DNA from 2 places in the Chryseobacterium gambrini genome. Region 1 is predicted to be linked to the other one. Evidence: riboswitches for the same ligand, from Rfam matches in the RefSeq annotation. Region 1 holds a riboswitch; the other holds the start of a gene.
What was found. A riboswitch is a leader RNA that binds a small molecule or an ion and turns the genes downstream of it on or off. The one in region 1 is predicted to bind cobalamin.
Positions count from the first base shown of each region.

Region 1 (4,217 bases):
TCATCATCACTACATGAAACATTAATCACAAGGATCAAAGCCAGTAAAAGCTGAAAAAGTCTGTTGAATTTCATAATATAATAATTGATTTTAAAAATTTAAGTTGATGTAAAAACTGTAGTTTCTTTTAGGTAATGGATAATAAGCCATCGTTTCATAAATCTCGTCGGTAATATTATTTACCCTCAATCCTAAAGTATACTTTTTGGCAACAGTTGCAGACAATCCTGCATTCAGGACGAAATATGGTTTTATAAGATAATCGTTATTCTCATCAGAAGTGGTAAAAGTCTTACCCGTAAACATTCCCTGAACATACAGATTCATAAATCGGTACTGATAATCTGCATTCCCGAAAACCTTATGAAGAGGAACATACATCAGCTGATTTTTCGTCTCAAGATCTACAGATCTCGTATAGCTGTATCCCGTATTTATTTTTAAAGAATGTTCTTTAGAAAACTTGTGCTGAAACCCAATTTTAGACTCAAGACCATAAGACTCAACATTTCTTACGTTTCTTGGTGACCAATATCCCATAGAAGTAGGAATCCATTGGATCATATCCTCTATTTTCATGTAATAAGGCGTGATACTCAACATGAATTTTCCAAACGTCAATTCGTGGCTCATTTCAGTCTGCAAAGACGTTTCAGCCTTCAGATCCAAGTTTCCGCCCGGATTCCAGTAAAGATCATTAAAAGAAGGAAATCTGAAATTCTTTGAAAAACTTGCCCCTAAACTGTACCAGTCAGAAACCTTCCATTTACCAGAAAAAGAATAGAGTAAAGGCGATTCTATATTTTCAATAAAATCCTTCTTGATTCCGGCTTCCAGTCTCAGCTTTTGGGTAGGGAAATATCTCAACAATCCTGCAACAGAATAAATATTTCTCTTTACATCCTCAATTCTGAATTGATAGCCTTCCCCTTTATTGATCTGAAACTCTCCGATAAGATTAACATTCAGTTTAGGCGTGATGAAATAATTGAAATCATCTTTAAAAATCAGGATTTTTCCCGTTCCGCCACTGGTTTTAGGAGCCTCAAAAACTCCGAAATACTGGAAATTTTCTTCCGTGTAAGCCGCTTTCAGGCTGTTTGAAATCGATTTCGAATTCACATCGTGGGTAAGAAGGCTTCGGAAAGTCTGCGCTGCATATTTCGTACGATTGCCGTTTTCCGTGAAAATAGGATAATTCTGTTCCGCGTCGTACAACTGACTTTGCCACGAGATTTTCTGATTTCGGGCAATTTTATAGCTAAAACCTATATTCGCTGTACCGTTAAAATATTTACCGTTTCGGTTGATATACTGCTTCTCAGGAACCTCATAATTATTTTGACTGATGAAATAATTTCCGGATGCCTTAAAACTGAAATCTGAATTGCTGAAAGAAGTTTTAAAATGATTCTGGAACGTCTCATAAGAAGCCACTTCACTATGTAAAGTTGCATGAAAACCCTCATTAAATTTCAGTTCATTGTTAAGGTGAATACTTCCTCCTATTGCTCCGCTTCCGTAAACCACACTTCCGCCGCCAGCTTTCACTTCTATCGCATCATAACCGAAAATCGCGATATTATTAACATCTCCCTGTCCTAAAAGAACAGAATTGATGTTAATTCCATTCCACACAAAAGCAGTCTGCTGCGCCGTTGTTCCCCTGAAAGAAGGTGAAGAAACCGCACCGCGGCCATTTTCCTTAATATAAACAGCCGACTGAAAACGTAACGTTTCAGATAGATTGGCGGAATTTTTTTCGATGTCTTTGGGAGTAATTGTAGTAACCGGATGAAAAAGTTTCACCTTATTCATCTGATTGTCAAAAACATAAACGGTGTCAATAGCTTTCTCCTGCGCGTAAAGAAAACAACCGTATGATGCAAAAAGCAGTACTAAAGATCTTTTTAATGCCATTCCTATTTTACTTTTCCTCCGAAAGCAATGTTTTTAAGATTACATTTTGGCAGGTCTCCTGACTTTCGCTTTCTACACCTTCCCGTTTTCACAGTGGTTTATCGTAGAAATCTTATATGCGATTTACAGTTGCGGGGACAGTTTGGGATTTTCGCCCAATTCCCTTTTCATTCCAAATTAATGGAAACCAAAATTTTTGCAAAGATAACTTTTTTAATTTATTGACAAAAAAAATAGCCGTTAAGTATCTTTTTAATAAAACAATGATTTGTTGTGTTGCAAAAAAAAACAAGATCAGGAGCTTTTTCCAGCTTTCGCTACTCGCTTTTTTTGGATTCGGCGGCGGCAAAAGCCGCCGCCGAATCCAAAAAAGAGCTCAGACATGCCGCTCAATCTGGGCTAGGAAAATAAAACCGCAGAAAATAAACAGTTTTATAAAACTCAGATTCTATTGAAAAATAAATAATAATTTTCAGCCAGAATTATTTAAAATGTATTAAAAACTTACTTTAAGTTTCTTTAAATTCATTTTAAATTTAGCCGCAAAAAAGACAAAAAACTTTATTGGATTTATTTAAGTATTTCAAAAGTCTGCAAAGAGAAAAAATCTCTGATTTTTTTTAACTTATGTGCTCTTTTTTTTCCATTTCAAGGATTAAACTTAAAAAACTAAAGTGTTTAAATCTTTTGCATTTTTTGTGGAAAAAAGTTTAAGCAAGTTTTTTAATTACTTTAAAATAAGCATCACTAAGGAAGAAAATCAAAGATTTTCAAAAACTAATGGGTTCTTCTATTTTAAATACGCATCATTCAAAATCTCATGTGACTTATGTGATGAAAGAAAGTCCCTTCTTAAAAAACTTTCCCTTAAATAAAAATCCAGCCAGGAGTTTAAACTTTTTAAAATAAAAATAAAAACGCTAAGGTGAAAGGTTTGATAAAATTTCTATTCTTTTAAGACACAAGGAGAAAATTAAAAATTTTCTTTTATAATGCTGATGAAATTTTATCGCAGATAAAATCCTTGCGCCTTAAAGCATACTATCTTAAACAACTTTGCGCCCTTGCGAAAATCCAACCTGAATTCTTATTTACTATTATTTAAACATTTTAACTATAAAAAAGTACCGTCAAAATAAAACGGCAGAAGATCCTTAATAGAATGTACCTTCACCACCTCATCATTCAGATTAGAAAAATAAAGCTCAATATTTTCATTCTGCTTCGTTTCATATTCAATAATGCTCTGTCTGCACGATCCGCATGGTGGAATCGGCGGATTTTTCTCAGAAAACTCCTTCGGTCCGCCTACAATAAAGATTTTCTTTATTTTTTCAGACGGAAAATTTGCCCCGATCCAGAAAAGAGCAGTCCTTTCCGCGCAAAGCCCCGAAGGATACGCCGCATTCTCCTGATTGTTCCCGGTGTAGATCTCTCCGTTTTCCAGAAGCACAGAACAGCCAACCAGAAAATGAGAGTAGGGAGCATAAGCATTCTCGCGCGCTTCTTTCGCTTTTGCAAATAATTTTTTTTCTATATCGTTCAGTTCAGCGTTATTGTTAAAATATTCGTAACTGATATGAGTTTCTTTTTTCATATATTGTGGGTTTAAAAAAAGGGGGATAAATTTACTTTTTTTTCATGAGGTGGGCAACACCATCACATTCTTTAAAAATTTTAAAAATCAGATCAAAAAATGTTATACACTCCAATCAGATTCAGAAATGTTGAGTTGAAAAACCGTTGGGTAATGTCTCCAATGTGTATGTATTCTTCCGAAAACGGATTAGCCAACGACTTTCATTTTGTGCATTACGGAAGCAGAGCGCAGGGCGGAACAGGATTAATCATCGTTGAAGCAACGGGAGTAGAACCCCGCGGAAGAATTACCAATCACTGTATGGGAATCTGGAACGACGAACAGGCAGAAAAACTCCAGAAAATTGTAAAATTTGTACACCAGAACTCAGAAACCAAAATAGGAATTCAGCTTGCGCATGCCGGAAGAAAAGGATCTGCATGGAACAATGTACAGATCCCTATTGAAGAAGGCTGGGAAACCATCGCACCAAGTCCGATTCCGTATCATCCGACCGAAAGAATTCCACATGTTTTAACCATTGAGGAAATTAAAGAACAGGTTGAAAACTTCAGACAGGCAGCAAGAAGATCTGTAGATGCAGGTTTCGATGTCATAGAGATTCACGCGGCACACGGTTATCTTATCCATCAGTTTTTATCACCGCTTTCCAACATTAGAACCGATGAATATGGCGGAAGTTTCGAGAACAGAATAC
Region 1 is NZ_CP115857.1:1,574,230-1,578,446, reverse strand. Features, by position in the region: gene PFY09_RS07005 (DUF5074 domain-containing protein) at 1-74, opposite strand, end outside; gene PFY09_RS07000 (TonB-dependent receptor plug domain-containing protein) at 91-1,920, opposite strand; cobalamin riboswitch at 1,952-2,127, opposite strand; gene cdd (cytidine deaminase) at 3,035-3,517, opposite strand; gene PFY09_RS06990 (NADH:flavin oxidoreductase/NADH oxidase) at 3,617-4,217, shown strand, end outside.

Region 2 (4,217 bases), 1.9 Mb from region 1:
TATCAGATTTATAATAGTTTTTATGGTTTTGCTTTAGAATATATTCAATAAATTCCTTATCCTGAGAAAAGATAAAATCGATGTTCGTTATGCTGGCTTTAAGATGAAAAGTGTCTCCTGCAATGTTATGATTTCCGCTGATCACTTCTAAAGGATTGTTTATTCCGTATAAAAGTGAATACAGTTTTCTTTTTCCTTTAATTTCTGTAGGATAATTGTAATTTGGGGTCATGTTGAATATTTATAATAAATGTAATACTAATCTCTGAATTAAAATATGTTTAAAGCTAAAAGTCATATTTTTGTATTACCTGTTTTATCATTTTAATTTTATGCTTTTTTTAATTTTAACCATAAAAGAAACGAAAGATTTATCATAAATTCATTATCAAAATAATCAGCGTTCTCATAAGCATGAAAGTCTGATATTTTTTAAACCAATATTTTTTTCTTTTGTGTAGAAACTTTAACAAAGTCAGGTGGATTTTTTAAGTAAAAAGGATAAAAAATATTCTAAATGATTGAGGAATAATGACGTCTAAATAATATATACAATGAAAATACAAAAGGAAATCGATTTTATTCTGGCTGTTGATGCCCTGAAAAATGTACAAAGAAGAAATTACAATGCAGACGATTCACGAAGGGAAAATACGGCGGAACATTCATGGCAGATTATTATTCTGGCGCAGATCCTTTTTCCGTATGCGAAAAACAGAGCAGATATCGATTTGTTGAGGGTAATCAGAATGTTGTCTATTCATGATTTGGTGGAGATTGAAGCAGGAGATACTTTCATATTTGATGAAGCGGCAATGGTTGGGAAATTTGAAAGAGAGAAAGTTTCAGCTCAGAAAATCTTCGGAATTTTAGACGAACCGCTGCGCTCCGAATTTTTTAATCTTTGGCAGGAATTTGAGGAAGAGCAGACTCCTGATGCAATTTTCGCCTGCGCGATCGACCGCATTATGCCTTTTATTTTAAATTCCCATACTTCAGGAAAAAGCTGGACGGAAGCCGGAGTCACGGAAAAGCAAATAAGAAATATGCTGGAAAATGCCATTGTAAGAGCTTCAGATGAATTGGGAGAGGCTTTTCAATTGTTGCTGCTGAAAAATTTGGAAACTGAAAAGGTATTGAAATAGAAAGGTTTCGGCGGGCTTTGCCCGCCGAAACCGCCTTAAAGAACATTGAAAATATTGGATTCCGGCGACAGAAGGTCGCCGGAACCTTTTTATAAGATTTGGATAGGTTTCTTAAACTCATCAATCGCTACAAAAGTAAAATCGCCTACGATCGCTCTTTCCCTTTCATACGAATACATCTGTTCCGTGAAAATTTCCACATTTACTTTCATACTCGTTTTTCCGACGTGAACCACTTTTCCAATCAGTTCAACAATGGTTCCGGCAGGAATCGATCTTTTAAAATCAATCTTATCGCTGCTTACGGTTACCACGCGTTTTCTTGCAAATCTGGTGGCAGCAATAAATGCCACTTCATCCATCAGTTGCATCGCTGTACCTCCGAAAAGGGTATCGTAATGATTGGTTGTGTTCGGGAAAACCGCTTTGAAAATTCGGGTTTCAGATGCTTCAATTCTTTCTTCTGTAGTCATATATCATTATTAATTAAAGCGAGATGAAAAATAGAAGAACAACAGAAAAAGCAGAGACAGAAATCTCTGAGTGTCCATTAGATCAACAAACTTCAAATCGCGAAAGTTTTTTGTTATGAAGAAAAAGGCAGGTCTCCTGACTTGTAACATCTTTATTTCCTTCCCATGACCAGCACAGTGGATTTTAATAAAGACTTCAGTTACTTACAGTTGCGCGACAGCTCGTGATTTTCACACGATTCCCTTTTAATCTGCAGTTAAGCAAAACCAGTTTCCTGAAAAGTAACAGACTTTACAAAAGAGTTAAAGACGGATGCTTTTCGGGTACAAAAATAATGATTATTAATGAATTATTCGGGAGTTTTATAGATGATCTGGCTTTCGGCTTTTCCCTGTTTGATAGTCCAGATCGTTGTATAGCGGTTTTCACCGGAACCGTTAATCATATATAGAAAAATATGATCATTGTCGATGGCGGTTACCCCAACATTATTGAAATCCATTGTAGGCTGAAACATATTTTTAATGGCGTCTCTTACAAAAACAGAACCTCTTCCCGGCTGCTGAACGCGTACAGATTTTATTTCGGTTAAACCTTCAGGTAATTCCTTTCCTATACCCCAGGCTTTTACTTTGTCAACTTTAATAATATTTCCATTGGCATCTTTTTCCTGTTTCTTGATGTGCGCATAGGAAGGATAAACATCAATGATGACTTTTGTTCTCTGATTTCCCGGAATTTTAGGATTGGTATCGTCTGTAAAGATCAGAGATTTTCCGTTCTTGGATTTTGAAGGCGTAAATGGTGCTAATTTATCTACAAAAACCACACGGTTTTTATTAACCATACCTTCTTTAGTAATGCTGTCGTATCTCACGAAAGGTTTTTCCGTGTCCTCTTTTTCAGGATATTTTATCCAGATCCATTCCGTTTCTCCCGGTGCAGGTTTTTCGTAAATAAAAACATCTCCTGTTTTCATACGGATTTTATCGACGATTTTTCTGTAGTCGTCTTTATGAACGCGCACCATTGCATAACCTTCTTCAGCTTTTACAACACCGAAAGGAACTTTATTCTGACCTTTCGCCAACACAAAAGAAAAAACACCGAAAACTGAAAGATAAAATGCTTTACGTAGAGACATCATCATGAAATTTTTTGACAGTTCAAATATATAAATTAAAATTTGTTTAAACTTTTCAAAAGTATAAAAGTAAACTGATGAATGTATCTAAACTAATTTAAATTAAAAAAACTGTCATGAAACCTTTGTATTGGTTTTCTGTATATATTCACTCGGAGTTACCCCTTCTATTTTCTTGAATACTTTATTAAACGTTGACTGATTTTTAAATCCGGCTTCAGAATAGATATGCATTAAAGTCATCGTTTTCAATTCATCACTCTGTAATTTATCTTTTACATATATCACTCGATGCGTATTGATGTAATGATTAAAATTATCGAATCCGTTGATTTTTATGGCTTTGGAAATATAATTGTTATTCACTTTAATCGTACTGCTGAGCTCAGAAATCGTTAAATCTGCATTTCTGAAGAGTTTATTGCCAATCACCTCATTGTCTATTTTCTCAAAAATATTTTCCGCAAGTTGTAAATCTTTATCTGCAACCGGAACGGGTTTGGAAATCTTCTTCTCAATAAATATATCTTTATTCTTTAAATTTTGAATCTGGCTTTTGTAATAAGTTCCTAAAAATATCTGTATCAGATTGACGGTAAGGATGAAAGCATCTGTAAGACGTCCTTTTTCAAGATCATTAAAAGGATATCCGAAATAATCGTTTCCGGCAAATATACAGCAAAAGCTTATAAGAAAAATGGCGTATACGGTAAAGAAAACAACTTCTCTTTTAGAAAAAAAAGTATAAGCCCAGAATGGCAATGTAACAATCCATATCAGACTGCAGACAGAAATATTCCAAAATCTGAATATGATAAACAGATTGTAGAGCGGCATTACAATAATGAAAATTTTTACGACTTTAAGAACATCATAGTTATTGCCTACTATATAAAAAGGAAGCAGTAATGAAAAAAAACCTCCGATGAGATAATAAACCATTACCGGATCTTTCATATAAAATGAGAAAACCAGGATGAATGTAATAAAAGTTACACCCAGTATATAGACGTATCTGTTGGCGAGCTCTCTTTTCAGATTAAGCACTTCGCTCTCAATATTTTTTTTCCCCATACCAATCTAATATAATAAAATTCAGAAAATCACTTATTAATTATTTTGATTATCAGTAGTTTATATTAGTTGCAATGAAAAGCCATTTATCATTTATCTTTTGTTTTAGACTCGATAAAGTGACTTTATATTTGCAATGTGTTTTTCAGTTAGCAAAATTACAATAAAAATTTAAGCTTTATAATTGTTAATATAAATATCTGATGAACCCCCTTAAAAAACATATATTATGACGAACAAAAAAAAATTATTTCTTCTCATTTCCTTTACAGTTTTGGGATTTAAATCTTTTGCTCAGGTTGGTATTAATACCACGAAACCGCAAGGTGTATTTCACGTAGACGGCAAATCTACTTCTGCCACAACGAATGATCCGAACA
Region 2 is NZ_CP115857.1:4,226,933-4,231,149, forward strand. Features, by position in the region: gene PFY09_RS19550 (cytochrome P450) at 1-232, opposite strand, end outside; gene PFY09_RS19555 (HD domain-containing protein) at 555-1,145, shown strand; gene PFY09_RS19560 (acyl-CoA thioesterase) at 1,235-1,618, opposite strand; cobalamin riboswitch at 1,728-1,905, opposite strand; gene PFY09_RS19565 (hypothetical protein) at 1,969-2,763, opposite strand; gene PFY09_RS19570 (helix-turn-helix domain-containing protein) at 2,878-3,837, opposite strand; gene PFY09_RS19575 (hypothetical protein) at 4,067-4,217, shown strand, end outside.
Region 2: it holds a riboswitch for cobalamin, as region 1 does, so the genes downstream of both, PFY09_RS19560 (acyl-CoA thioesterase) here and PFY09_RS07000 (TonB-dependent receptor plug domain-containing protein) in region 1, are expected to answer to the same signal.